One region of the Streptomyces sp. NPDC021100 genome, then DNA from elsewhere that is predicted to be linked to it. Evidence: predicted binding sites of a transcription regulator. Region 1 holds the regulator's gene; the other holds the start of a gene.
The links. The regulator HspR, encoded in region 1, represses chaperone genes until heat shock. The targets are predictions, from matches to a motif close to TTGAGNNNNNNNNNCTCAA.
Positions count from the first base shown of each region.

Region 1 (14,270 bases):
CGGCGCTGGCCGACGACCCGTTCCACCCCGTGCTGTGGCAGCCCGTCGGCACCGACCGCGAGGCGGTGACCTGCGCGGTACGCCATCTCGCGGCCGACTTCCGCACCGGCGCCGGGCTCCCCGCCGACGTACACGCCGACGTCCTGCGCCACCTGCTGTCCGTGCTGGTCCTGCGACTGGCGCACCTCACCGCGCCGGTGGGCAGCCGGGTCCCGGCACCGGCGGACGCGTTCCTCCGCTTCCGCGCCGCGGTGGAACGCGACTTCGCCACGACCCACCGGGTCGCCGACTACGCCCGCGCCCTCGGCTACGCGCCCCGCACCCTCTCCCGCGCCACCCTGGCCGCGGCCGGGGTGGGCGCCAAGGAGTTCATCGACCGGCGGGTGGTGCTGGAGGCCAAGCGGCTGCTGGCCCACAGCGACCTGGCGGTCGTCCGGGTCGGGGAACGCCTGGGCTTCGAGGACGCCGCGAACTTCTCGAAGTTCTTCCAGCAGCGGGCCGGGGTGACCCCGGGAGCCTTCCGCGAGACGGCCCGCGGGGCGGGGCGGTAGGGGGCGCCGGGGGTCGGGGGCGGGTTCGACGGCGGGGGCCGGACGCCACGGGCCGGGCGCGGCGCCGGAGGACGAGGCCGGGCACGACGCGCGTCGTAGGGCCACCGGGCGCGGCCCCCGGCCACGGCGCGCCACCGCCGAGCCCCGGCCACACTCACTCCTCGTACCGCGGACGCATCAGCGTCGACGGCGGCTCCGCCGCGCCCGGCGGCCGTACGACGGGCCGGGCGCCCGCGGCGGACGCCTCGGGCAGCCCCGCGGGCGGTCCCTCGCCCCGATCCGGCCCGCGTCCCGGAGCGCTCTCCTCCGCCCGGCCGGCCAGCAGGAACCCCCACTCCTCGTCCGCCGTCCCGGCCCGGTACGCCTCGGTGGCCAGGCCGACCGACCGCAGGGTCGCGTCCACCGTCCAGAAGTCGTGCGCGTTCCCTGACACGCGCCCGGCGTGCACCACCAGGCGCCCGCCGGGTGCGAGGCGCCGCGCGGCCAGCCCGTAGAACTCCTGCGAGTACAACTTGGCGCCCCCGGGCCCGTCCGGCCCCGGCAGGTCGCAGACCTCCACGTCGTAGGGGTCCTCGTCGGTCGCGGCGCGCCGCAGCCAGGCGAAGGGGTCGGCGTGCGCGACGGTGACCCGGGGGTCGGCGTAGGCGTCCCGGTTGAGGCGGCGCAGGCCGGGGTCGGTGCGGGCCAGCCGCACCACCGCCGCGTCCGGCTCGACGACCGTAGCCGCCGCCACCCCGGGCCGCCGCAGCACCTCGCGCAGGGCGAGCCCGTCACCGCCGCCGAGCACCAGGACGCGCCGGTGGGGGCCGGCCGTCGCGGGCCGTACCAGAGCCTCCTGGTAGCGGGAGGAGCCGCCGGCGGCACGCAGCCGCCCGTTGAGGAAGAGGGAGAGCGGACGTCCGCCGCGGCCGCCCCCGGTGAGGACGACCTCCTGGAGCTCGGTGTGGAGGGCGACCCGGACGTCCCCGCCGTACACCGCGTGCCGGGCGGCCCGCTCGAACGGCCCCGTGAGGGCCGAGCAGAGCGCGAGCAGGGCCAGGACCAGCGCGTTGGCCGCCGTCACGGCCCGGCGGGCGCGGGCGCTCAGGTCGCCCCGGAACACCGAGAGCACCAGCGCCCCGCCCGCCACGGCGTTGATCGCGCCGGTCACCAGCGCCCCGGTCAACTGGCCGAGCATCGGCAGCAGCAGGAACGGGAAGGCGAGCCCGCCGACGAGGGCGCCCACGTAGTCGGCGGCGAAGAGGTCGGCGACCGCGCCGCCCGCGTCCTGCCGCCGGACGCGCTGGATGAGGGTCATCAGCAGCGGCACCTCGGCCCCGATGAGCACCCCGATGACCAGGGAGAACACCACCAGGGCGGGCCACGCGCGGCCGTACCAGGCGAAGCAGGCGTACAACGCCATCGCCGACAGCCCGCCGGCCAGGGCCAGTACCGCCTCCACGGCCGCGAAGCCGAGCGCGGCGCGCCGCCGCAGCCGTTTGGCCAGCAGCGATCCCACGCCCATGGCGAAGACCATCACCGACAGCACGACGGACGCCTGGGTGACGGAATCGCCGATGAGGTACGAGGCCAGGGCGACCAGTTCCAGCTCGTACACCAGGCCGCAGGCGGCGCAGACGAAGACCGTGATCAGCACGAGCAGACGGCCGAGCCCGGCCGGTACGGGCAAGCGTGCGGGTACCGGTCGGTAGATCATGCCGGAACGCTACGTCACGATCCGGCCACACCACGTCACCCACACGAGTTCAATGCGGGGGTCGCACGAGCTAGTTGAGGGACGGGCCATTCGCCAGGGGGCTCGCGCCAGGGCGGGGGGCGGCGCCCCGCGCACCCACCGGTGTGACGCAGTCGGCGCGCACGCCCACCCGGGTACGGGTGACGACCAGCCGCCCCTCCTGCGGGTACGCGTGCCAGGTGCGCCAGCTCACCTGGCCGTCCCGGCGCTGGGCGAGCAGGGCGGTGAAGGCGTGCGGGTCGCCCGGAAACGTTCCGGCGAGCCCCTGGGGGTGCTCGGCGACCAGCGCCAGCAGCTCCTGCGCGCGCCCGGCGAAGGAGCACCGGGTCAAGGTCTCGACGCGGGCCGCGAATTCGTACTCCCAGCAGCCGACACGCTTGGCGACGCCCAGGGGCAACGGGGTGCTGCTGCCGGGTATGCAGGCGACCGTCTCCGAACAGCTACCGCTGTCCTCCTCCAGAAGGACCTGGTGGGAGGCGCCGAGCAGGCGCAACTGCACGGACGACGCGTCGAGTTGGAGATCCAGTACGGCCAGCGCCGGCAGCGGTTCCCGGCCCAGGCACCAGGCCAGGTCGGCCGCGCGGGTGTCGGTGTAGCCGGTCTTGAGGGTGGTGAGCATGGGTCGGCTCCGCGAGCGAACAGTGGGGGGATGGCCGGCCCACCCGAGGAGGACCAGATCTTCGAGGCGCCGGCTCATGCCCGCTTTGGAGGCTCCCGGATCCGGCGGAGGCGATTCCGAGAATCCCAGGAGTTTTCTCTGAACGTGGCTCTGATCGAAAGGAAATCATGAAGCCAACGGCGCCCACAGCATTTTTACCCATCATCGTCGATTTTCCATCCACGCGTGGGCCGTACAGCTCACATGTTCAACGAAACAACGCCCGGCGGCAGTTGTCGCCGCCGGACGCATATGCGGTCAAGCATGGGCCACTTGCAAATCCCCAGATCAAACGCCCTTTGCCAGGGGTTTCCCGGCGGGTTTACCCGCCCGGGGCGCACACTCCGGGCTCATCGCGACCCGGCGGACGCCGCCCGCTCCAGCCGTTCCACGGCGTCGAGAACGGCTTCCTCGCGCTTGCAGAACGAGAATCGCACCAGATGGGACGGGGCGCCCGGGCGCACAAAGAAGGCGGATGTCGGAATGGCCACCACCCCGGCGCGCAAAGGGAGTTCACGGCAGAATCGCACGCCGTCCCCATGCCCCCACGCGCGGATGTCCGCCTGGACGAAATACCCGGCGTCCGCCCGGTACGGGCGCAACCCGGCGCGCGTCAGTCCGTCGCTCAGCAGATCCCGGTTGCGCCCCAGCGTCCGCCGCAGCTCCGCCGCCCACTCCTCCACGCCCCCCAGCGCCCGGGCGAGCGCATCCTGGAAGGGCGCGCCCGAGGTGTAGGTGAGGAACTGCTTCACTCCCGCCACCGCCGCCACCAGCGGCGCGGGCCCGCAGACCCAGCCGACCTTCCAGCCCGTCACGCCGAACGTCTTGCCGGCCGACGAGACGGTCAGCGTCCGCTCCCGCATCCCGGGCAGCGCGGCGATCGTCCGGTGGACGGGCCCGTTCCCCTCTGCTCCTTCCTCACACCCCTCACCGACCCCTCCTTCACCGAACACCAGGTGCTCGTACACCTCGTCCGTCACGACCGTCAGCCCGTGCTCGCGGCACACCGCGGCGACGGCCTCCAGTTCCGCCGGCGTGAACACCTTGCCCGTCGGGTTGTGCGGCGTGTTCAGCACCAGCACCCGGGTCCGCGGGGTGACGGCGGCCCGCAGCGCGTCCGCGTCCAGGACGAAGGCGTCCCCTTCCGTGACCAGCGGCACGGGCACGAGCTTCGCGCCCGCGAAGCGGGCCACCGCCGCGTAGGCGTCGTAGCAGGGGTCGAAGGCCAGCACCTCGTCCCCCGGGTCGCACAGCCCCAGCAGCGCCCCGGCGAGCGCCTCGGTGGCGCCCGTCGTCACCAGCACCTCGCCCAGCGGGTCGTACTCCAGCCCGTACCGCCGCCGCTGGTGCGCGGCGACCGCCTCGCGCAGCGCGGGCGTGCCGTGCGCCGGCGGGTACTGGTTGGCCCCGGCCAGCACCGCCGCCGCGACGTCCTCCAGCAGCGCGCGCGGGCTGCCCAGCTCCGGCACGCCCTGCCCCAGGTTGACCGCCCCGGTGCTCCGGGCCAGCTCGGTCATCTCCGTGAACACCGACGTACCGAGTCCCGTGAGCCGTGCCGCCGGCCCCCGCGTCCCGTTCCCCGTGCCGCTCGGCGCGCCGCCGTGCGCCTCGCTGTGCGCTCCACCGTGTTCCGCGCTCATCCGCGCCCCTCCCGGTCGTCCTCCGGACTGTCCGTGACCCGGACCACCCTAGGGGGACGCGAACACCCGTGCCCGGGTACCGGGCGCCGCCGTCCCGGTGCGCCAGCCGGGTGGAAGCCGCGCCCCCTACGGGCGTGACGCGCCACGCGCGCGAGGCCCCGGACGCATGGTCGGTATGCCGCACGTTCCGTACCGTCCGTACCGGCGCCGTCCCCGGCGCCCCGTCCGGTCCCGCCGCCCGGCCCGTCCCCGCGGGGCCCGGCCGCGCCTCCCCGGCCGGCCCGGGAGGTGCCCCGAGGAGGTCCCGTGTCCGCCGACACCGCCGTGCCCGTCCGTGCCCCGGAGCCGCGCCGCGCCCCCGCCGGCGGCGCGGCCCGGCGCCGGGAACGGGTACGCGAGGCGCTGCGCCGTGCCCTGCCCGCGCTCGTGCTCTACGCCGCGGCCCGGCTGGCCGGCGTGGCCACGATGGCCTCCTGGGCCTGGTCCACCGGCCGCCACCCGCGCACCCTGCTCGGCCACTCCTGGGACGCGATCTGGTACGCGGGCATCGCCGAGGACGGCTACGGGCTGATCCTCCCGTCCCCCACCAGCCACTCGGTCATCTACAGCGACTACGCGTTCTTCCCGCTCTTCCCCGGCCTGGTGCACGCGCTGACGGCGCTGATCCCGATCTCGATCGTCTCCGCGCAGCTCGTCGTCGCCTGGACCGCCGCGGCCTGCGCGGCCTGGGGGATCTACGCCGTCGGCGAGCGGCTGTACGGGCGGCGGGCGGCCACCTGGCTGGTGCTCCTCTGGGGGCTGCTGCCGCACTCCATCGTGCAGACGATGGGCTACACGGAATCCCTGATGACCGCCCTCGCCGCGTGGGCGCTCTACGCCGTCGTCACCCGCCGGCACCTCTGGGCGGGGGCGCTCGCGCTGGTCGCCGGGCTCTCCCGGCCCAACGCCGTCGCCGTCGCCGCCGCCGTCGGCTGCGCCACCCTGGCCGTCCTGCGCCGGGAACCGCGCTCCCGCGCCGACTGGCGGCTGTGGACCGGCCTCGCGCTCGCCCCGCTGGGGTGGGCCGGTTACGTACTGTGGGCCGGCTACCGCTCGGGGTTCGGCCCGCTGGGCTACTTCACCGTGCAGCGGCGGTGGGGGTCGCGGTTCGACTTCGGCGCCGACGCGTTCCGGTTCGTCCGGCACCTGTTCACCGGCCGCGACGGGATGGCGTACTACGGCTCCCTGGGCGTCCTGGTCGTCGCGCTGGTCGCGCTCGTCTTCCTCGTGCTGGAACGGCCGCCCGCCCCGCTGCTCGCCTACACCCTGGTGCTGTGCGTGATCGCCCTCGGCGGCTCCAGCTACTTCGCGTCCAAGCCGCGCTTCCTGCTGCCCGCCTTCCCGCTGCTGATCCCGCTGGCCCTGGGCATGACGAGAGCCCGGTCGCGCACCGTCGCGGTGACGGTCGGCGCGCTGGCCGGGCTCTCGTTCGTGTACGGGACCTACCTGGTGACGGCGGCCCGGCTGCCCATGTAGGCCCCGGGCCGGCGTCGTCCGGAGGATCAGGCGTCGGCGTCGGGCTTGTCGCCGCCGTCGCCGTCGCCGGACTCCAGGTCCTCCTCCAGACCCAGCTGCTCCACCAGCCAGCGGTCGAACTCGACCGAGGCGCGGACCCAGCTGACGGTGCTGGACACGAAGTGCTCCAGCGACACCCCGACGCCGATCAGCATCTGGGCCTCGCCGATGAGGCGGACCGTGCCGTCGTCGTTGGTGTGCGTGTAGACCTTCGGCCACAGAGTGCGGCGGTTCCAGTCGTCGATGACCTCGAGCAGCTTGCCCTTGTCGTCGATGCCGTGCGGCCGGTCGTAGAACGTCCGCACGGAGAAGACCTGCTGCTCCTCCTCACCGCGGAACATGAAATACGTACGGAACTGCTCCCACGGAGCCGCGAGGTCACCCTCGTCGTCCACGAGGTACTTCAGCTCCATCTGCTCCAGGAGCTGCTTGACCAGGTCCTGGTCGGGGATGACGGGACCGGCCGGGCCCGTCTCTTCGGGCTGCGGCTCGGGCTGGCCCCCGAAATTCGGAATCGAGGACGGGTCGATGCTCACCGTGGATTTCCCTTCGTACGGTTGCGGCCATCCTCCCCCACACCAGCCCCTGCCCCGCAACCCCTGGCGCATGCGTCGCTCACCGACCACGCGCCAGGGGGTGCGTTCCCGGGCCGTCCGGAGTCCGGTCCGGCGGGCCGCCGCCGTTACGACGCCGCTCGCACCGACAGGCCGTCCCCGTCCGGGACCCGCTCGACGCGGACCGTGTCGCCGTCCCGCACCTCGCCGGCGAGGATCGCGCGCGCCAGCCGGTCGCCGATCGCGGTCTGCACCAGCCGGCGCAGCGGCCGGGCGCCGTAGGTGAGGTCGGGCGCCTCGTCCGGGCCCTCGTGGCCGAGCGCGGCCAGCCAGCGCAGCGCGGACTCGTCGACGTCCAGGGTGAGCCGCCGGTCGGCGAGCCGCCGCTGGAGCTGGTCGATCTGGATCCGGGCGATCCGCTCCAACTGGCCGGTGCCCAGCGGGTGGAACACCACGATGTCGTCGAGCCGGTTGAGGAACTCCGGGCGGAACGCGGTCCGGACCGTCTCCAGCACCTTCTCCCTCTTCTGCTCCTCCTTCAGCAGCGGGTCGACCAGGAACGTCGAGCCCAGGTTGGAGGTGAGGATGAGGATGGCGTTGCGGAAGTCGACCGTCCGCCCCTGGCCGTCGGTGAGCCGACCGTCGTCCAGCACCTGGAGCAGGATGTCGAAGACCTCGTGGTGGGCCTTCTCCACCTCGTCCAGCAGCACCACGGTGTACGGCCGGCGCCGCACCGCCTCGGTGAGCTGGCCGCCCTCCTCGTAGCCGACGTAGCCGGGGGGCGCGCCGACCAGCCGGGCGACCGAGTGCTTCTCGCCGTACTCGCTCATGTCGATGCGGACCATCGCCCGCTCGTCGTCGAACAGGAAGTCCGCGAGCGCCTTGGCCAGCTCGGTCTTGCCGACGCCGGTCGGGCCGAGGAAGAGGAACGAACCGGTGGGCCGGTCGGGGTCGGCGATCCCGGCGCGCGAGCGGCGCACCGCGTCGGAGACCGCCCGGACGGCCTCCTCCTGGCCGATCAGCCGCTTGCCCAGCTCCTCCTCCATGCGCAGCAGCTTCTGGGTCTCGCCCTCCAGCAGCCGGCCCGCCGGGATGCCCGTCCAGGCCGCCACCACCTCGGCGATGTCGTCGGGGCCGACCTCCTCCTTGACCATGAGGTCCCGGGAGGCCGCCTCCTGCTCGGCCTCGGCCTCCGCGGCCTCCTCCAGCTCCCGCTCGACGGCCGGGATCTCGCCGTAGAGCAGCTTGGACGCGGTGTCGAAGTCACCGTCGCGCTGAGCGCGCTCGGCCTGCCCGCGCAGGTCGTCGAGGCGCTCCTTCAGCTCGCCGACGCGGTTGAGGGACTGCTTCTCCTTCTCCCAGCGCGCGGTGAGCCCGCGCAGCTCCTCCTCCTTGTCGGCGAGGTCGCGGCGCAGCTTGGCCAGCCGCTCCTTGCTCGCCTCGTCCGTCTCGTTGCGGAGCGCCAGCTCCTCCATCTTGAGCCGGTCGACGGCCCGCTGGAGCTCGTCGATCTCCATCGGCGAGGAGTCGATCTCCATCCGCAGCCGAGAGGCGGCCTCGTCGACCAGGTCGATCGCCTTGTCCGGCAGGAACCGGGAGGTGATGTAGCGGTCGGAGAGGGTGGCGGCGGCGACCAGCGCCGCGTCCGCGATCTGCACCTTGTGGTGCGCCTCGTAGCGGCCCTTGAGCCCGCGCAGGATCGCGATGGAGTCCTCCACCGACGGCTCGGCGACCAGCACCTGCTGGAAGCGCCGCTCCAGGGCCGGGTCCTTCTCGATCCGCTCCCGGTACTCGTCCAGCGTCGTCGCGCCGACCATGCGGAGCTCGCCGCGGGCGAGCATCGGCTTGAGCATGTTGCCCGCGTCCATCGCCGAGTCCCCGCCGGCGCCCGCGCCGACGACGGTGTGCAGCTCGTCGATGAAGGTGATGATCCGGCCCTCGCTGGCCTTGATCTCCGCCAGGACGGTCTTCAGCCGCTCCTCGAACTCACCGCGGTACTTGGCGCCGGCCACCATCGCGCCCAGGTCCAGCGAGACCAGCCGCTTGTCCTTCAGCGACTCCGGGACGTCGCCTTTCACTATCCGCTGCGCCAGCCCCTCCACGACGGCCGTCTTGCCGACGCCCGGCTCGCCGATGAGCACCGGGTTGTTCTTGGTGCGGCGGGAGAGCACCTGCACCACGCGGCGGATCTCGTGGTCCCGCCCGATGACCGGGTCGAGCTTGCCGTCCCGCGCGGCCGCGGTGAAGTCCGTGCCGAACTTCTCCAGCGCCTTGTACGTGCCCTCGGGATCGGCCGTCGTCACCCGCTGCCCGCCGCGCGCCTTCTCGAACGCGTCGAGCAGCCGCTTGGCGGAGGCCCGCTGCTGCTCCAGCAGCTCGGCGACCCGGCCGCCCTTGGCTGCCAGCCCGATCAGCAGGTGCTCGGTGGAGATGTACTCGTCCCCCAGGTCGCGGGCCCGCTCCCCGGCGTCCACCAGCACCGCCTGCAGCTCCCGGGTGGGCTGCGGGGGCGCCACGGTCGACCCCTGCACGCTCGGCAGCCCGGCCAGCACCCGCTCGGCCCCGCCGCGCAGCACCGCGGCGTCCGCCTCCACGGCGGCCAGCAGGTCGAGCAGGTTCTCGTTCTCCTGCCCGGCCAGCAGGGCCAGCAGCAGGTGGGCGGGGGTCATATCGGCATGCCCGGCCGACACGGCCCGCTCATGGGCGGCGCTCAGCGCCTCACGGCTCTTGTTGGTCAGCTCGGCATCCACGACGGGGAGCTCCTCCTCGGGTTCGCTTTCGCTTCTGGGTCCTGCTTGAGGCAACGTGCGATAAGTTGAGTCTATTCCACTCAACCCACGCACCGGTAGTCCGGCCGGGCACTCCCCCTTGCGAGTGAACCGGTACGACGAACGGCCCGCCACCGGGGGCGGGGCGCGATGCTGGCGTTCGACCACGGGGAGGTGCAGCATGACGGCTATGGCACAAGACCAAGGCTTATGACGCCGGAAGAGACCCTCCTGGACTACTTCCTGACCATGGAGACCCCTGAGGGGTTCCGGGCGGAGTTCATCGAGGGGGAGATCGTCGTGTCACCGGCGCCGGACGGCGACCACGAGGACGCCATCGAGCTGATCGTCGCGCAGATGTACGACCACGCGAAGGTCCGCATGCAGTACTCGGGAAACAAGGGTCTGAAGTCGCCCCGAGGGGGCTCCTGCCCGAAGAACTACGCCATCCCCGACGCCGCATTCGCCCCACGGGAACGACGCCTCTTCCGTGGCGCGCCGACCTGGATGTCCCCGGACGGCATCGCCACGGTCGCGGAAGTGACCAGCAGCAAGCCGGAACGCGACCGCGTCGCCAAGCGCCACTGCTACGCCCGCGCCGGCATCCCCCTCTATCTCCTCGTGGACCGCGACGAGAGCACCGTGACCCTCTTCGCCGAACCGGTGAGGGAGGACTACGCGGAGGTTCACAGCATCCCCTTCGGCAAGGCCCTCCCCCTCCCCGCCCCCTTCGACTTCGATCTCGACACCACCGACTTCCTCTGATTCCCGGACCACTACCCTGGCGGCCATGGCCCACGACCTCCGCAACCTGCCGGACGCCTACGTCGCGTTCTGGCGCGAGCGCCATTTCCCGACCCTCACCACCCTCCGCCGGGACGGCAGCCCGCACGTCGTGCCGGTCGGCGCCACGTTCGACCCGGAGACGTCCATAGCCCGGGTGATCACCCGCAAGCAGAGCGCCAAGGTCTCCAACGTCCTCGCGGCCGGCCCGGACGGCCTCCGCGTCGCGCTCTGCCAGGTCGCTCCGGGCGGGCTGTGGGCCACCCTGGAGGGCACGGCCGTCGTCCGGACGGAGCCGGACGCCGTCGCCGACGCGGTCGCCCGCTACGCGGAGCGCTACGAGCGGACCCCCGAGCCCAGCCCCGACCGCGTCCTGATCGAGATCACGGTGACGCGGGCCATGGGTTCGGTGCGGCTCGTATGAGAGACCACGGAGAGCGCGGAAGCGGCGCGGCGGCCCACGGAGGAGCGGAACCCGAGTGACGCCTCCGACCCCGCTGCCTAGGATGCCGCGCATGATCCCCGTGCACTGCGAACCGGTCACCGTGGACACCTACGAGGCAGTCATCGCCCTGGACGTGGGGCCCGGCCAACGGGAGTTCGTCGCCCCCAACGTCCGCTCGCTGGCCGACGCCTGGGCGTACCCGACGGCCGACCCGCTCGCCCTGCTGCACGGCTCCGAGCTGATCGGCTTCGCCCTGCTGTACCCGTCCGAGGACATCCCCGGGACCGTCTCGCTCTCCCGCTACATGATCGACCAACGCTTCCAGGGACAGCGGCTCGGCCACGCCGGCCTGGCCGCCGTCCTCGACCGAGCCCGCACGGCGGGGCACACCCGTATGCGCCTCAGCGTCGTACCGGGCAACCACGTCGCCTTCCGGCTCTACCGGGCGGCCGGCTTCGGCGAGACGGGCGACCTGGACGACGGCGAGATCGTGCTCGCCCGCGACCTCACGCCGGAGGACGCGACGTCCCGCCGGTCCCCCGCCTGACGTCCGGCGAAGCAGTCCTCCGGGAACGACCCGTCGCCGCCGTCCCGATCCGGACGGCGAGGGGACGCCCATCGGCTGCCCTCCAGCACCCGGCCGACCGTCCGCACCAGCGATACCGGCCGGTGACACATCGTCGGCTGTGAACCGGAGCACCCGCCGCACCTCGGGGCAGCGCGTCAGCTCGTTGTAGCGGGCGATGTCCCGCTGGTGCCGGGCCCGGCCGCCGTGCCAGGCGTAGCCCTCGATCTCCACGACCAGCCCCCGCTCCCTGAAGAAGAAGTCCGGGTACACCCGGCGTCCGCCGGGGAGCAGCAACTCGGCCTGGGGTTCCGGGTACAGGCCCGCGTCGTTCATCCGCAGCCGGGCGATCGTCTCCGCCGGGGAGCCCGCCCGCTCGTCGGCGAGGGCCAGCCAGTCCAGCGCCCGTCTCCCGCCGCGCATCCCCGCGCCGTCCCGCACCGCGTCCCGGACGGCGTCGAGAACGGTCAGCGGTCCGCGCGAGCCCCGTTCTCCGCCCGGCCGGCGGCTCACCGCGGACTCCACCGCCACCAGCGCGTCGTCCCGCGGCCCCGCGCGTAAGAGGTCGGCCAGGGTGCGGGGGACCGTCGTCACCGTGAGCCCCGCGCTGCGCGTCACCTCGTCCGGGCGCAGCGGAAGGCGGTGCACTCCCCGCCCGCCGGCCGGAGCGGTGAACTCCGGTCTCTCCACGCGCCGTTCGACACCGTGCACCAGGGCTGCCGCCCAGTGGCTGACCACGAGTTCCGGCCGGGCCAGCTGCTGTGCCCAGAGATGCGCCGTCAATCCGGCCGACCGCCCCGGCGCCGCGAAAGCGCCCGGACGCACCGCCTGCCAGCCCTCCTTCCTGAGCCGGCGCCGCAGCCCGCACCGCGACCAGCCCAGCCCCTCCGCCTGGGACAGGGCCACGACCCCGTCCTGTGTCTCCGCCAACGCGGTCACCGCCGCGAACTTCCGTGCTCCACCGCTCTTTTCCGCGCTCATGCTCACTGAGTGTGACGGCCTCCGGCGGCCTCCGCCACGCCTGTGGAAAACCCCCTGTGGAGAATCATTTCCCCAACGCGAGAGGCCCGCCCCCTCATCGGGGACGGGCCTCTCGGACGACGAACGGATCAGCGGTCAACGCGCGTTGATCAGCGATCCCGCTTCGGCGGATGCCAGACGACCAGCGCGCTCGTCTGCTGCATCTCCTGGTACGGGACCAGGTCCCGCCGGTACGACGCGTGCACCGCCGCCTCGCGCTGCTGCATCGCCGCGGCGGCGCCGTCGACGACCGCCTGGAGCTCGGCGACCCGGGCCGACAGCGCGGCGACCTGGTTCTCCAGTTCGATGATGCGCTTGATGCCGGCCAGGTTGATGCCCTCGTCCTGCGACAACTGCTGCACCTGGCGGAGCAGTTCGATGTCGCGGGCCGAGTAGCGGCGGCCGCGCCCGGCCGTGCGGTCGGGCGAGACCAGGCCGAGGCGGTCGTACTGGCGCAGGGTCTGCGGGTGCAGGCCCGAGAGCTGAGCCGCGACCGAGATGACGTACACGGGCGACTCATCGGTCAGCTCGTACGGCTGAGCGGGTTCGAAGCGCCGACGGGTGCGGCCGTCGCCGTTCATCACGGTCACTCTCCCTTCGCCGCCCGGAACAGCTCCGCGCGCGGGTCCTCACCCGCCGTGGCGTCGCGGAAGGTTTCCAGGGCGTCCCTGGCCTTGTCGTCGAGATCCTTGGGAACCACGACCTCCACGGTGACCAGCAGGTCGCCGCGGGTGCCGTCCTTGCGCACCGCGCCCTTGCCGCGGGCCCGCATGGTGCGCCCGTTGGGCGTGCCCGGCGGGATCCGCAGGGTGACCGGCGGGCCGCCGAGCGTGGGCACCTTCACCTCGCCGCCGAGCGCCGCCTCCGGGAAGGAGACGGGCACGGTGACGGTGAGGTTGTCGCCCTTGCGTCCGAAGACCGGGTGGGAGCCGACGTGCACCACGACGTACAGGTCGCCGTTGGGTCCGCCGCGCTCGCCCGGCGCTCCCTTGCCGCGCAGCCGGATCCGCTGGCCGTCGGAGACGCCCGCCGGGATCCGGACCTGCATGGTGCGGGAGGACGTGGCCCGGCCGCTGCCCTTGCAGACGTCGCAGGGGTTCTCGGGGATCAGCCCGCGGCCCTTGCAGTCGGGGCAGGGGTCGGTCAGCGAGAAGCCGCCGCCGGAGCCGCGCGACACCTGGCCGGTGCCCACGCAGGTCGGGCAGACCCGCGGGGTGCCGGCCTTGTCGCCGGTGCCGGAGCACGCCTTGCAGGCCGCCGAGGAGGACATCCGCAGCGGGACCGTGGCCCCGTCCACCGCCTCGGTGAAGCTGAGCGTCACCTCGGACTCGATGTCCTGGCCGCGGCGCGGCTGGGTGCGCGTGGTGCCGCCGCCGCGGTTGAAGAGGCCGCCGAAGACGTCGCCCAGCCCGCCGCCGAAGCCGCCGGCCCCCGCCCCGCCCTGGGCGCCCCCGAAGAGGTCGCCCAGGTCGAAGTTGAAGGAGCCGCCGGCGCCTCCCGGACCGGGCCGGAAGCCACCGTTGCCGAACAGCGCCCGCGCCTCGTCGTACTCCTTGCGGCGCTTGGGATCCGCGAGGACGTCGTACGCCTCGGAGATCTCCTTGAACCGCTCCTCGGCCGAGGCGTCGCCCTTGTTGGCGTCCGGGTGGAACTCGCGGGCGAGCTTCCGGTACGCCTTCTTGATGTCGGCCTCGGCCGCGTCCTTGGGCACGCCGAGGACCTTGTAGTAGTCCTTCTCCACGAAGTCCTTGGTGCTCATCCCCGGCGTCCCTCCTCCCGGTGCGTGCGGTCAGTGCCGTGCTTCATCGCGTCAGCCCTCGTCCGGGCCACCGCTCTCCTCGTCCGACTCGCCCTCGGCCTTGCCCTGGGCGCCCGGCTGCGGCTCGGCGACCGCGACCCGCGCGGGGCGGATCGTGCGCTCGCCGATGCGATACCCCGGCTGCAGGATCTGCACGCACGTCGTCTCGGTGACGTCCGGCGCGTAGCTGTGCATCAGG
Region 1 covers NZ_JBIRQH010000003.1:91,777-106,046, forward strand. The annotation lists gene ACH4PU_RS06930 (helix-turn-helix domain-containing protein) at 1-551, shown strand, start outside; gene ACH4PU_RS06935 (polyamine aminopropyltransferase) at 706-2,247, opposite strand; gene ACH4PU_RS06940 (DUF2617 family protein) at 2,318-2,905, opposite strand; gene ACH4PU_RS06945 (aminotransferase class I/II-fold pyridoxal phosphate-dependent enzyme) at 3,295-4,584, opposite strand; gene ACH4PU_RS06950 (hypothetical protein) at 4,891-6,099, shown strand; gene ACH4PU_RS06955 (YbjN domain-containing protein) at 6,126-6,674, opposite strand; gene clpB (ATP-dependent chaperone ClpB) at 6,821-9,442, opposite strand; gene ACH4PU_RS06965 (Uma2 family endonuclease) at 9,671-10,225, shown strand; gene ACH4PU_RS06970 (pyridoxamine 5'-phosphate oxidase family protein) at 10,251-10,667, shown strand; gene ACH4PU_RS06975 (GNAT family N-acetyltransferase) at 10,759-11,235, shown strand; gene ACH4PU_RS06980 (heat shock protein transcriptional repressor HspR) at 12,384-12,854, opposite strand; gene dnaJ (molecular chaperone DnaJ) at 12,860-14,032, opposite strand; gene grpE (nucleotide exchange factor GrpE) at 14,084-14,270, opposite strand, start outside.

Region 2 (14,270 bases), on a different contig from region 1:
CGGTGGCGATGTCATGGGTGTGGACGACGGCCTCCACCACGCCCATGGCGGCGAAGCCGGGCCCGTCGGAGTGGCCCCAGGGGTGCCAGGCCCGGTCCTCGGGCGCGGCGGCGCGGACGGCGGCGGCGAGGAACGACGCCGCGACGCGGATGCCCTCCAGGCGGGCTGAGACCGGGGCCTTCGGGTCGAGCGAGGCGAACAGGGTGATGTACCGGTCCCGCGGCTTGGCGGTGAGCAGTGCCGCGTACCCGGTGATGCCGAACGCCAGGTGGTCGAGCGTCGCGTGGCAGGACCACTCCAGCCGGCCGGCCGGCCGCGACCAGGCCGTGGCCGGAGCCAGGCCGTCGAGGAAGGCGGTGGTCCGCTCGGCGGTCTCGGTGACCAGGGTGGCCCAGTCGAGGGCGAGGGCGGTGCCCGGCGTCGTCAGAGGGCTCACGCGCGTCCCTCCGCCCGGACGAACTCCACCAGCCGGCCCCAGCTGTCGCCGCCGTGCCCGGCGTCGATGCCCCGCTTGACCAGGCCCTGGAGCAGCTCGGGCAGACCGGAGGCCACCCCGCGCGCCTCGCTGGCGTGCACGAGGTGCTCGATGGCCGCGAGGTGCACGCCGAGCGTGGCGTCGTCGCCCGGGTAGCTGCGGGCGTCGGCCTGCGGGGCGTACGTGTTCATGAAGAACTCGACGGCCCGCATCCAGCGGCCGGCGACCGCGGTGAAGGCGGCGGCCTTGCCCTCGCCGTCCGTCCCGACGAGCGCCACGCCGTGCGCCCAGCCGGTGAGCGTGGACCACATCAGGCCGAGCAGCGCGGTGTCGTAGAGGGAGGCCAGGGTGACGTCGGTGCCCAGGTCCACCGGGTCGCCGAGGGCGGCGAGCGTCGCGCGGTGCTCGTCGAGGGCCCCCGGGGAGCCGCTGTAGAGGAACATGAAGTCGGGGTTGCCGACGCCGGGCGGCGTCGTCATGATCGCGCCGTCGAGATAGCGGAAGCCGTGCTTCTCGGCCCAGCGGGCCGCCTCGGCGGCCTGCTCCGGGGCGCCGGAGGTGAGGTTGACGACGGTCCGCCCGGCCAGGTCGCCGACCAGCGGGTCCAGGACCTCGTGGACGGTGTCGTAGGTGGCCAGGCAGACGACCACCAGCGGGCTCGCCGCCACGGCCGCGGCGGCGTCCGGGGCCTCGGCGGCACCCTTCTCCACCAGGGCGGCGGCCTTGCCCGCGGTGCGGTTCCAGACGGTCGTGCGGTGGCCGGCCGCCAGGAACGCACCGGCCAGCGCGGTGCCCATCGAACCCAGGCCGAGGACGGTCACCTTCGTGCTCATGGAAAAGTCACCCATTTCGTGGGGAAGTACCGGGACTTGAGAGGACGCGCTCTCGTGTGACCCCTACGTTTCCACCGCCCGCACGGCCCCGACAGTGGCAGGACTGACCGCCTCCGCAAAATTCCTGCCACTAGGCTGTCCCGGTATGAGCGCTGGTTCCGTGGCCGTGGCAGTGATCGACGACGACATCCCCTACTGGGACCTGTACGAGCTGGGGGTGGTCTGCACGGTCTTCGGCATCCCGCACCCGGATCTCGCCGACCCCTGGTACGACCTGCGCCTGTGCGCCGCCGGCCCGTCCCCGCACCAGCCGCCGCCCGGCCCGCTCGGCTTCACCCTGCGCACCCCCTACGGGCTGGAGGGGCTGGAGGACGCGGACACCGTGATCATCCCGTCCGTTCCGGAGGCGTGCGTCGACGGGGAGCGTGAGCTGCCGGACGAACTCCTCCACGCGCTCCGACGCGCCGCCGACCGGGGCGCGCGCATGGTCTCCCTGTGCGCCGGAGCCTTCGCCCTGGCCGCCGCCGGGATCCTCGACGGCCGCCGGGCGACCGCCCACTGGATGCACACCGAGGCCCTGGCCCGCCGCCACCCGGAGGTGGAGGTGGACGACTCGGTGCTGTACGTCGACGACGGGACCGTCTTCACCAGCGCCGGCGTCACGGCCGGCCTCGACCTCTGTCTCCACCTCGTCCGCCGCGACCTGGGCGCAAACGTCGCCAACCAGCTCGCCCGGCGGCTCGTCGTCCCGGCCCACCGCCCCGGCGGGCAGGCCCAGTTCGTCGAGGTCTCCGTCCCCGAGACCGGCGACGACGGCCTGGCCCCCGTCCTCCAGTGGGCCACCGAACGCCTCGACCAGCCCCTCACCGTCGACGACCTGGCCGCCCGCGCCGGCATGAGCCCCCGCACCTTCTTCCGCCGCCTCCAGGCCGCCACCGGCACCACCCCCCTCCAGTGGCTCCTCTCCCAGCGCCTGTCCCGCGCCCAGTCCCTCCTCGAAGCCACCACCCTCCCCGTGGAACGCGTCGGCCAGCTCAGCGGCCTGGGCACGGCCGCCAACCTGCGCCGCCACTTCACGCTGCACTTCGGCATCACCCCGACGGACTACCGCCGCGCCTTCCCGGGCCACGGCGGCCGATCGGTCCGCCCGGGCCGGACGGTACGGCGGGCGGGGCACTGAGGCTCACGGCGAACCTGATCGCTCACAGCGAACACGCCTGCGGGAACATCTCCCCGCGCAGGGACATTGAGTCTGCATAGCTCAACTTGCCTGCCGAAGGGGAGATCATGGCTTCGACGTCCGCACCGCTCACCCTGCCCGTGCTGCCGCTCGACGACGAGGTGGTCCTGCCGGGGATGGTCGTCCCCCTGGACCTCACGGACTCCGAGGTCCGCGCCGCCGTCGAGGCCGCGCAGGCCGCCGCGCAGGGCGGGGCCAAGCCGCGCGTGCTGCTCGTCCCACGGGTGGACGGCACCTACGCCGGCACCGGCACCCTCGGCACGGTGGAGCAGGTGGGCCGGCTCTCCGACGGCGATCCGGGCGCCCTCATCCGCGGCGTCCGCCGCGTCCGCATCGGGGCCGGGACGACCGGCCCCGGCGCCGCCCTCTGGGTGGAGGGCACGGCCGTCGAGGAGCCCGCCCCCGACCCGCTGCCGGGCGCCGTCACCGAGCTGATGAAGGAGTACAAGGCGCTCGCCACCAGCTGGCTCCGCAAGCGCGGCGCCTGGCAGGTCGTCGATCGCGTCCAGCAGATCGACGACGTCTCCCAGCTCGCCGACAACTCCGGCTACTCGCCCTTCCTCACCGTCGCCCAGCGCGTCGAGCTGCTGGAGACCGCCGACCCGGTCGCGCGGCTGAAGCTCGCCGTGAAGCAGCTCGGCGACCACCTCGCCGAGCAGGACGTCGCCGAGTCCATCGCCAAGGACGTCCAGGAGGGCGTCGACAAGCAGCAGCGCGAGTTCCTGCTCCGCCGCCAGCTGGAGGCCGTCCGCAAGGAGCTGGCCGAGCTCAACGGGGACGCGGACGGCGAGTCCGACGACTACCGCGCCCGGGTGGAGGCCGCCGACCTGCCGGAGAAGGTCCGCGAGGCGGCCCTGAAGGAGGTCGACAAGCTGGAGCGGGCCTCCGACCAGAGCCCCGAGAGCGGCTGGATCCGCACCTGGCTCGACACCGTCCTGGAGATGCCGTGGACGAAGCGCACGGAGGACGCGTACGACATCCCGGGCGCCCGGGCCGTGCTCGACGCCGACCACGCGGGCCTGGACGACGTCAAGGAGCGGATCACCGAGTACCTGGCGGTGCGCAAGCGGCGCGCCGACCGGGGGCTGGGCGTGGTCGGCGGGCGGCGCGGGGGCGCGGTGCTCGCGCTCGTCGGCCCGCCCGGTGTCGGAAAGACGTCGCTCGGCGAGAGCGTCGCCAAGGCCATGGGGCGCGAGTTCGTCCGGGTGGCGCTCGGCGGCGTGCGCGACGAGGCGGAGATCCGCGGCCACCGGCGCACGTACGTCGGCGCGCTCCCCGGCCGCATCGTGCGCGCCGTCAAGGAGGCCGGCTCGATGAACCCGGTCGTCCTCCTCGACGAGATCGACAAGGTCGGCTCCGACTTCCGCGGCGACCCCGCCGCGGCCCTCCTGGAGGTCCTCGACCCCGCGCAGAACCACACCTTCCGCGACCACTACCTGGAGGTCGAACTCGACCTCTCCGACGTGGTCTTCCTCGCCACCGCCAACGTCCTGGAGGCCATCCCGCAGCCCCTGCTCGACCGGATGGAGCTCGTCCGCCTCGACGGCTACACCGAGGACGAGAAGGTCGTCATCGCCCGCGACCACCTGCTGCCCCGGCAGCTGGAACGGGCCGGCCTGGAGCCCGGCGAGGTCACGGTGGACGACGCGGCACTGCGCCGGCTCGCCGGCGAGTACACCCGCGAGGCGGGCGTCCGTACGCTGGAGCGGTCGCTCGCCCGGCTGCTCCGCAAGGTCGCGGCCCGGCACGAACTCGGCGAGCTGGAGCTCCCGTTCACGATCGGCGTGGACGAGCTGCGCCCGCTGATCGGCCGCCCGCACCACACCCCCGAGTCCGCCCAGGACCCGGCCGAGCGGCGCACGTCCGTCCCGGGCGTGGCCACCGGCCTGGCCGTCACCGGCGCGGGCGGCGACGTCCTCTTCATCGAGGCGTCCCTCGCCGACCCGGAGACGGGCGCCGCCGGCCTCACTCTGACCGGCCAGCTCGGCGACGTGATGAAGGAGTCCGCGCAGATCGCCCTCTCCTTCCTCCGCTCCCATGGCGCGGAACTGGAGCTTCCGGTCGGTGACTTCAAGGAGCGCGGCGTCCACCTGCACGTCCCGGCGGGCGCCGTCCCCAAGGACGGGCCGAGCGCGGGCATCACGATGACGACGGCCCTGGCGTCCCTGCTCTCCGGGCGGCGGGTCCGCCCGGACGTCGCGATGACCGGCGAGGTCTCGCTGACCGGGCGGGTCCTGCCGATCGGCGGCGTCAAGCAGAAGCTGCTGGCGGCGCACCGGGCGGGTGTCACCACCGTCGTCATCCCCAAGCGCAACGAGCCCGACCTCGACGACGTCCCGGCCGAGGTCCTGGAGAAGCTGGAGGTCCACGCGGTGTCGGACGTCCGGCAGGTGCTGGAGCTGGCCCTGGAGCCGGCGACGGCCGCCGTTGGGAACGGGGTGCCGGTCGCCGCGTAAAGCGGCGGAAGAACGCTTCTGACGGGCCGTCGGAACGCGGGAATGCCGCGCGCCGGCGGCCCGTTGTTCGCAGCATGACGAACACTCGCACGCGTCTGAATCGCCCTGCCGGCATCCGCTCCCTCCGCCTCGGCGACACCAAGGTGACCTACGTGCCCGACGGCGTCGTCCAACTGTCGCCGCGAGGCTGGCTCCCGGCCACCGCGGACGAGGTGTGGGCCGCCCACCCCGAATACCTCGACGCCGACGGCTACCTGGTGGCCGGCGTGGGCGGCCTGCTGGTGGAGCACGGCGACCGCGCCCTGCTGATCGACGCCGGCATCGGCCCGGTCTCGCTGCCGGCCGCGCCCGGCACCCCCGTCGGGCGGATCGAGGCCGGCGCCCTCCTCGACCACCTCACCGCCCTCGGCCGCCCGCCCGCCGCCCTGGAAGCGGTCGCCATCACGCACTTCCACCGCGACCACATCGGCTGGTCCGCCCAGTTGACCGCGGCGGGCGTGACCCACCTGGTCGCGGGGCCGGAGTGGGAGGAGCGCCACCTCGCCGTGGAGCACGGCGTGCCTGAGGAGACCCTCGCCGCCATGGCGACCGATGTACGCACGGTCGCCGACGGCGAGGAGATCTTCCCGGGCGTCCGGGCCCTGTTCACCCCCGGCCACACGATCGGCCACGCCGCCTACGTCATCACCGGCGGCGGCCGCAGCCTGATCGCCTTCGGCGACGCGATGCACACCCCTCTCCAGGTCGCCCACCCCGAGTGGTCCGCCGTCGTCGACCACGACCAGCGGCAGTCCGCCGCCTTCCGTCGCGACCTCGTCGAACAGCTCACCGCACCCGACACCCTCGGCTTCGGCATCCACTTCGCCGACGTCCCCTTCGGCCGCGTCCGCCGGACGGAGGACGGTGGGGTGGAGTGGGAGGCGGTGGACGAGTAAGGGCGCGGTACCCCCTCCGGGGCCTCGGTCGTCACCCGCCGGTCGCCGCGGAACGGGCCTCCTGGTACAGCGCCAGGCAGGCGTCCATGGCGTCCCGCCGGCGGGGGTCGTCCCGATCGAGAATGTTGGCCGCGTCCAGCGCTGCCCGATAGCGGGCGGCCAAGGCCGGTCGGCGCTCGATCTCGATCTCCGTGGCCCATGTGGTTCGGAAGAACCGGACCGGCTGGGACGAGCCGTCTTGCGCGGCGGCGGTCAGGGCCGCGTCGAGATCTGCCCGGAACTCGGTCAGGCGGGAGGGAGCCACCCGGGCGAGTGCCCCACCGAGCGCGGAAACGGTCGTGCCCGGGTGCGGGAAGAGTTCGGGCGGCTGTCCGCCGTCTGCTGGGCGCATGGCTCCTCCTCGGCCGGTGTGGTGGAGCGACGGTAGCGGCTGTGCGACGACGGCGCTGAGCGGCGGCATGCGGGAGGGCGGACGGTCGCGGTGGACGAGTGGGGCGGTTCTCGCCGGGCAGGGCGTGTCGGGGCGGCCGTGCGCCGCGTTGTACCCCGCGGCCGCCCGCGCCGCGCGGCGGCGGGGGAGAGGAGCACACGGTGAACTACGGGGTGAGTCTGGACACGCTGTTCGCATGGCTTGAACGCATGCCCGTGCCCGAGGGCTGGAAGGTGGAGGTCGTCGAGGGAGCGGTCTGTTTCTGGCCGCAACGGGACAATCACTGGGACCTCACCGCCAACGTCGTCGAGCAGCTCCGCGCACGGTACCCCCGCCGCCGGCTGCTGTCGGACGTCCGCATCGACTTCCCCGGCCACTTGAACGGTTTCGCCGCCGATGTCCTTCTCCTCAAGGAAGGTGCGGAGAAGAACGCCAAGGGCCGTTGGAAGCACCAGGACGTCGCCTTCGTCGCCGAGGTCATCTCGAAGGACACCGCACGCAACGACTACGGGCCCAAGAAGGACGCCTACGCGGCCGCCGGAGTCCCGGTCCTCCTGATCGTCGACCCGTACACGGGACTCTGTCACGTCTACACGGAACCCGAGGGCGGGGCGTACCGCCTGGAGCCCGCCGTGAAGTTCGGCGATCCGGTCGACCTCGCGGGCACGGTCGTCGGACTCGTCCTGGACACCGAGGAGTTCGCCCACGAGTGACCGGAGCGGCCCGGCCCGGCGGCCTCAGCTCCGTGTCCGGGCCAGGAACAGCACCGACTGCGTCGTCAGGCCGACGCGTCCGCCCTGCGCATCGACGGCCCGCGCGACTTCCGCGAGCAGGCGGCGGCGGGTGTCCTCCGGCTGGGCGCGGTAGAAGGACAGGGACGTCAGCAGGGCCGTGATGCCGGTGGTGGAGCGTTCGTGCGCCGTGGAGTAGACGCGGTGGTCGAGGTCGGTGAAGCCGGGGTCCGCGCGGAGTTCCGCGGTCACCCAGGAGTGCTCGCCGCGGACGGACTCGCGGGGGTGCTCGTCGAGGATCGAGTGCGGGGGGCGTTCGGGGAGGAAGCGGTCGTGGACGGCGACGAGTTCCTGCCGCAGGGACTCGTCGGTGACGTACCAGTCGTTCCGGAAGAGCGCGAGCGCGCCGCCGGGGCGGAGCACGGAACGGGCGCGTGACCAGCGGACCTCCGGGTCGACCCAGTGCCACGCCTGGGCGGAGAAGAGGAGGTCGAAGCGGCGGCCGGCCGCGTCCCAGGTCTCGAACTCGCCCTCGTGCACGGTGATCCCGGGGCGGTCGGCGCGGTGCCGGGCCAGGACGGCGGCCATGCGCGGGTCCGGCTCGATCGCCGTCACCGGCACGCCGAGCGCGGCGAACGCCAGCGTCGCCTTTCCGGTGCCCGCGCCGACCTCCAGCGCCTCGACGTCCCCTTCCGCGCCGGGCCGCGCGAACTCCAGGACATCGGCGAACAGTTGCCCGGGGTAGCCGGGCCGGGCGGCGTCGTACTCCTCGGCGGCCTCCCCGAAGACCGTCCGCCGGGCGCGGTCCGGCTCGCCGGGCCGGTCGTTGTCGCTGCGCGTCATGGCGGCACTCTACGAGGCGGTCGCTAAGAGCGGTGTCAGGTCAGTCGCCCGCCGCCTGTCCCGGCGCGCGGCGCCCTCCTGAGCATCGCCGTGCCGCTCCGCGTGCCGACGCGGCGCGGGGCCGGCACGGCGGCCCCGGCCCGGAGGGTGGCTCTCAGCGGCCTCAGAGAGCGGGGTCAGCCCGCCAAGTGCGGTGAATAACCTCGCGATAGCGCAGGTGGTCGGGGTGCCGGGTCACATGCCGGAGTGACCAGCCGTGGGAAACGGTGAAATCCTCCACGCGCTCGGACGCGGCCCCGCAGGTGGCGCAACGCATCGAGAAAGTGACCGCTGATTCGGCCTCGTACTCGGGCCGGATCGTCGGACCGCGTGCCCCGGCAAGGCTGTTCACTCGCCACCCCTCTCGGCTGGGAGCGCGGAGGTTGCCGGAGACCCCGGCCTTTGGGCGTCCGTGACGAATGCGCTGGTGACGCGACGGGGCGGCGAAACCCTTTCACGGCAGATGCACCGCGACGGGCTGCGGGGGACGATGTCGATGCCGTGTGCGGAAACCCTGACGAAGGGCGCGGTCGGGTCCTCTGTCGGCGGGACGTCGGTCCAGGCCGCTCCGGCAGTCGGGACGCGTACTTCCTGCGGCGGGCGATGGCCGTCTCCGACGGCTCTGAGGGCCGGGCACAGCTTTTCCCATGCCCGGGAAAGCCAATGGGGGATAGCGTTGAACACGTCGACGCTCCTTCGCAGCGTGGACCGTGCCCCGGGGCGCTGGCAGGCGCCGCCGGGGTGTTACGTGCTGCGACCGTAATACCGGAACGTGGAGCGGTGTAGAGCAGTGGAGAGCTATCCACTCATCCGTGTAGCGCTTCCTTGCTCTATGTTGACTGTCATGGCAGGTGAGCAGGGCGCGGCGCCCATCGACCCGACCAAAGCGGTCTACGTCTACATGCAGGTCGCAGACCACATCGCGGCCCGCATCGTCGCGGGTGAACTCAGGCCCGGTGCCAGGCTCGCGGGGGAGCGGGACCTGGCGGAGGAGTACCGCGTGGCCATCGGTACCGTTCGGCGGGCCATCCAGGAACTGCGGGAGCGCGGCCTGCTGGTGACGCTGCCCGCCAAGGGAACGTTCGTCACCGAGCCGGCCGAGTAGGCGGCCCCGCCGACGCGTGGCGGAGCGCGGGTTCCGGACTCGGCGGGGGCGGATTCCGGCCGGGGCGGGGAGCCGCGCGGCCCACGGGCCCCCGGCCGCCGAATCCCTAACCACGGCCCGGAGCCGCCGCCTCCAGTTCGTCGAGCGTGCCGGACATGATGGTCCTGACGTGCCGCGTGATGTGCTCCACCGGCCAGTCCCACCAGGCGATGTCCAGCAGCCGGGCGATGTCCTCGGGTGCGTACCGGTACCGGATGACCTTGGCCGGGTTGCCGCCGACGACGGCGAAGTCCGGTACGTCGTCGACCACGACCGACCCCGAGGCGACGATCGCCCCGTGCCCGATCCGGACGCCGGGCATCACCAGTGAGCGGTAGCCGAACCACACGTCGTTCCCGACCACGGTGTCACCGCGGCCGGGCAGTCCGGTGATCAGGTCGAAGTGGTCGGCCCAGGATCCGCCCATGATGGGGAACGGGAACGTCGAGGGGCCGTCCATCCGGTGGTTGGCGCCGTTCATCACGAACCGCGTCCCCTCGCCCAGGGCGCAGAACCTGCCGATGACCAGCTTCTCCGGGCCGTAGTGGTAGAGCACGTTCCGGGTCTCGAAGGCCGTCGGGTCGTCCGGGTCGTCGTAGTACGAGAACTCCCCGACCTCGATCAACGGCGAGGTGACCAGCGGCTTCAGCAACACCACCCGGGGCTGGCCGGGCATCGGGTGGAGCACGGTGGGGTCGGCGGGAACGGCGGGCATCAGGAATCATCCCTCTCACACACGGCGGACCGGGGCGTTCAATGATCACAAATCCCGGGCGGACGCGGCCCGCTGGGGCGCGTCGGAGCGACGTTCGTGGCCGGTGCGGGGCGTGAGCGGGCCGGAAACCCCCGGGCCGGCGGGTGTCACGGGAGTGTGAGAACTGCGTCACAGGACACAGGATCCCTTTCCCGGAGCGGACGCCTCCGCGCGAGAGTAGGGCGAGCCCGGCAGCCGCCGGGCGCACAGCCGTGGTCGCGGCGGCCCCGCCGGGCCGCCGGGCCGGAAAGCAGAGGTTCCCTTGTCGCGATCCATAGCCCGCCTGGTCGTCACCGCCGCCTGCGGCGCGGTGCTGGCGGCCGCCGCCGTGCCCGCGGCGGTGGCGGCGGAGCAGAGCGTGGCCGCTCGTCCGACCGTCGCGTTCGGCAAGATCCAGTACGACAGCCCGGGGCGCGACGACCGCTCGAACCGGAGCCTGAACGCCGAGTGGGTCACCGTCACCAACACCGGCAAGAAGGCCGTGGACCTCAGCCGCTGGACGCTCACCGACAACGAGCGCCACACCTACCGCTTCGGCACGCTGCGCCTCGCCGCCCACGCCTCCGTCCGCGTCCACACCGGCACCGGCCGCGACACCGCCGCCGACGTGTACCAGAACCGCCGCGCCTACGTCTGGAACAACGACCGGGACAAGGCCACCCTGCGGGACGCCGCCGGCCGGACCGTCGCCACCGCCTCCTGGGGCCGTCGCTGATCCGCGCGCGCCCGTAAGGACCGCTGCCGGCTCCCGGAGCCGGCAGCGGGCTCAGCCTTCGACGGCCATCCGCACGCCCAGTGCCACCAGCACACCGCCCGACGCCAGTTCCAGCCGCCTGCGCACCCGCTCCCGCGAGATGATCGCCCGCATCCGGCCGACGAACCACACGTACACCCCGTAGTACCCCACCTCGAACACGGCCCAGATCGCGGCGAGTGCCACCATCGCCGGCAGGTGCGGCACCCCGTCCGGCACGAACTGCGGCAGGAACGACATCGCGAACACGGCGGCCTTCGGGTTCGCCAGGTTGCACACCAGGCCCGCCCGGTACGAGGACCAGCCGGAACGTTCCTCCTCCCCGGCCTGCGGGGCGCCCGGCACCTCCGCCTTCCCGGTCCCGCGCCGCACCTCCAGCAGCGTCCTGACCCCGAATGTCACCAGCACCACGGCCCCGACGATCCGCATCACGTCGTACGCCACCTCGGACGCCGCCAGCAGCGCCGTCAGACCGAACGCGGCGGCCAGGCCCCAGACGAAGACGCCGGTCTCGTTGCCGAGCACCGTCATGAAGCCCGCCCGTCGGCTCTGCAGCGACTTGCGGATGATCAGCATGGTGCCGGGACCGGGGGAGGCCGCGATCAGTGTGCAGGCCCCGAGGAAGGCGATGAAAGTGGTGAGCATGGGGCTATCGTGCTCCAAGAGACTGGGGGGACGCTAGGGCGTAGGACCCCAGGGGTTCCCTGCAGTCGGTCCCGCCGACGCCGTCCGCCGCACGAGCCTCGACACCCGACCGGTCGATCGTCTCCCACAACAAGTACGGGCAGCGGCCCAGTTGGGTCATCGTCCCCTCGACCCGGTTCCGTTCCGCCGGCACTTCGTCCGCCGGCGGCGAGCACGCGGGCAGCGGCGGCGACGCCTCGTCCCCGGCCGCGCGCGGCAGCACCGCCGCGATGCCGGCCGTGCCCGGCCCCGCCGCCGGCACGGTGTGGACGCCGCGGCCGGCATCCGGCACATCGTCCACGCCTCGGCCGCGCGCGGACGGGACACCGGCGTCCTGGACGCGGCGCTCGCCGTCGCCCGCCGGGCGATCGCCGAGGGGCACGGCCGGGACGACTTCTCGCGCCTCGCGGACACCGTGCGCGTGGCGTGAACCGGCGCCGGAGGCGCGTGTTCTCCTACGGAAGAGGTGGTTCCGGCGGGGAAACGGCGGCGGAGTCGACAACTCCGCCGCCGGAAGCGACAGTTCCGCCCCCGCCGACCCCCGACCGGCCCCCTCCGCCGACCGGCCGAAAAGTGCCCGTGGAATACCCCTCCCCATTGTCCGGCCGCCCGGCTGCCGCTTGCATGTCCCTGCCCTGAAGCAGTCCCACCGGGTCGAAGCGGCCCACCGAGTGGAGCGGTTCGACCGTCCGGCGCGTACCGAGGGGGAGACCTTGCGCAGTACCGGAGCACGTTCAGGCAGAGCCAGCAGATCGAGAACCAGCAGAGCACAGACCGGCATATCGGGTGCGGCGGCGCTGATCGGCGCCGCCGCACTCGTCGTCTCGGCGGTTCCGGCCCACGCCGACCCGGGGAAGCCGGCGGACGGGCCCGGCCAGGTGATCCCGGCGGGCAAGACCGCGACCCCGGCCCTGGTCCGCGGCATCCGCGAGCCGGCCGCCGCCGGCGGCAGTCCCGCCGACGCGGCCCGCGGCCACCTCGCGGAGAAGAAGAGCCGCTACCGCATCGCCGACCCGGGCCGCGACCTGCGGCCGGTGCAGACCCTGAGCTCGGGGACGACCGAGACGGTACGGCTCCAGCAGCGGCACCGGGGCGTGGAGGTCCTGGGCGGCCAGTACGTCGTGCGGATGGAGCACAAGGACGGCAAACGCGTCGTCACCGGCACCTCCGGCAAGTACTTCACCGGGCTGAAGACCACCACGACCCCCGACGTCGACGCCGAGCTGGCCGTCGAACGGGCCGTCGGCGCCACCGAGGACCGGCTCGCCGCGCAGCGGGCGGCCGGACCGCGGAAGAGCGCGGACGACACCGAGAAGGCGCCCCCGCTCACCGGCACCGCCCGCGGCCTGGTCGTCCTGCCCAAGGGCGAGGGCGTGCTCACCCAGCACGTCACCGTGCGCGGCGCCGACCCGGCCACCGGCCGGCCGGTGCTGCAGGAGGTGTACATCGACGCCACGTCGGGCTACCCGGTCCTCCAGTACAGCGCCATCAAGACGTTCGGCGCGCCGAGCGCCGACGCGGGCAAGGGCAAGGCCGCGGACGCCTCCCGCACCGCCGCGCGGCGGAGCGCGGCGGCGGCCGACGGGCCGCAGGACGGCGCCACCGGCACCGGCGTCCGGCTCGACGGCAAGTCCGTCGACCTCCAGGTCACCAAGGACGCGACGCGCAACGAGTACGTGATGCGCGACCTCTCCCGGATGCGCGACAGCACCCACAACGAGCTGTCCACCTGGGACGCCCGCGGCAAGTCCGTCGACGAGACCTCCGGCACCTGGCCCGAGGGCGTCAAGGAGTTCGGCTCCGCCGACCCGGCGTTCGGCAAGGACGCCACCGAGTCGGGCGCGGTCGACGCGCACTGGGCCGCCGGCAAGGTCTATGACTACTACCGGACCGTGCACGGCCGGAACAGCCTCAACGGCCGCGGCATGGCCATCAAGTCCCTGGTCGGCGTGAGCTACTGGGGCCTGCCGTACGTCAACGCCTTCTGGGACGGCACCAAGATGGTGTACGGCAACGGCGACGCCGAGTACCGGCCGCTCTCCGCCGGCCTGGACGTCGTCGGCCACGAGATGACCCACGGCGTCGTCGAGAACTCCGCGGACCTCGTCTACGCCGGCCAGTCGGGCGCCATGAACGAGGCCATCGCCGACTACTTCGGCAACGCCATCAAGAACGACGCCCGCGGCATCGCCATGGACGACCCCGACTCCGGCCTGCTCGGCGAGTCGCTGTGCCGCACCAAGTCGCCGCGCGACTGCGCGTTCCGTGACCTCAACGACGGGAGGACCACCTCCAAGTCCTTCCTCGGCGTGGGCTTCGGCACCGACAACGGCGGTGTGCACCTCAACTCGACGATCTTCTCCGGCGCCCTGTGGGACATCCGCCAGGACCTGGACAAGACCCTCGCCGACAAGATCGTCTACAAGGCGCTCACCGAGTACATGACCCCGCTGGACGGCTTCACCGAGGGCCGGAACGCCGTGCTCGCCGCGGCCAGGGACCTCAAGGTCACCGACGCCCAACTGCGGACCGTCGAGCGCTCGTTCAACGCCCACGGCATCGTCCCCGGCTGGGAGCTCGCCATGGGCGTGGACTCCGACCAGCTGCTGGGCCGGGTCAACACCAACGAGAGCCGCGCGGGCGCGGGCGGCGGCTGGTGGGCCGCGTCCAAGTCCAACGACGACGGCACCGAGGCGTACTCCGTCTGGGCCGGCCGCACCGACGGCACCGGCGCGCCCAAGCTGATCAGCCCCAACGACGGCCGCTTCCACGTCGACCCGGTCACCGACGGCAAGACGGTGGTCTGGATGTCGTACAAGGGCCGGGACATCCAGCTGCTGGCCCGGCCGCTGGCCGGCGGGCCGGTCAAGGTGCTCGCCACCAGCCGCTACCGCTTCACCTCGCTGGCGGTCGAGGGCAAGACGGTCGCCTTCGAGCTGCACGGGCGGCGCG
Region 2 covers NZ_JBIRQH010000001.1:423,244-437,513, reverse strand. The annotation lists gene ACH4PU_RS02025 (rhomboid-like protein) at 1-169, shown strand, start outside; gene ACH4PU_RS02020 (NAD(P)-dependent oxidoreductase) at 433-1,308, opposite strand; gene ACH4PU_RS02015 (helix-turn-helix domain-containing protein) at 1,454-2,488, shown strand; gene lon (endopeptidase La) at 2,596-5,004, shown strand; gene ACH4PU_RS02005 (MBL fold metallo-hydrolase) at 5,079-5,939, shown strand; gene ACH4PU_RS02000 (hypothetical protein) at 5,971-6,330, opposite strand; gene ACH4PU_RS01995 (Uma2 family endonuclease) at 6,579-7,082, shown strand; gene ACH4PU_RS01990 (class I SAM-dependent methyltransferase) at 7,107-7,943, opposite strand; gene ACH4PU_RS01985 (GntR family transcriptional regulator) at 8,827-9,087, shown strand; gene ACH4PU_RS01980 (CatB-related O-acetyltransferase) at 9,194-9,841, opposite strand; gene ACH4PU_RS01975 (lamin tail domain-containing protein) at 10,143-10,595, shown strand; gene ACH4PU_RS01970 (LysE family translocator) at 10,647-11,279, opposite strand; gene ACH4PU_RS01965 (hypothetical protein) at 11,584-11,748, shown strand; gene ACH4PU_RS01960 (M4 family metallopeptidase) at 12,032-14,270, shown strand, end outside.
Region 2: the regulator HspR is predicted to act here: its motif matches at 2,555-2,573, upstream of lon (endopeptidase La).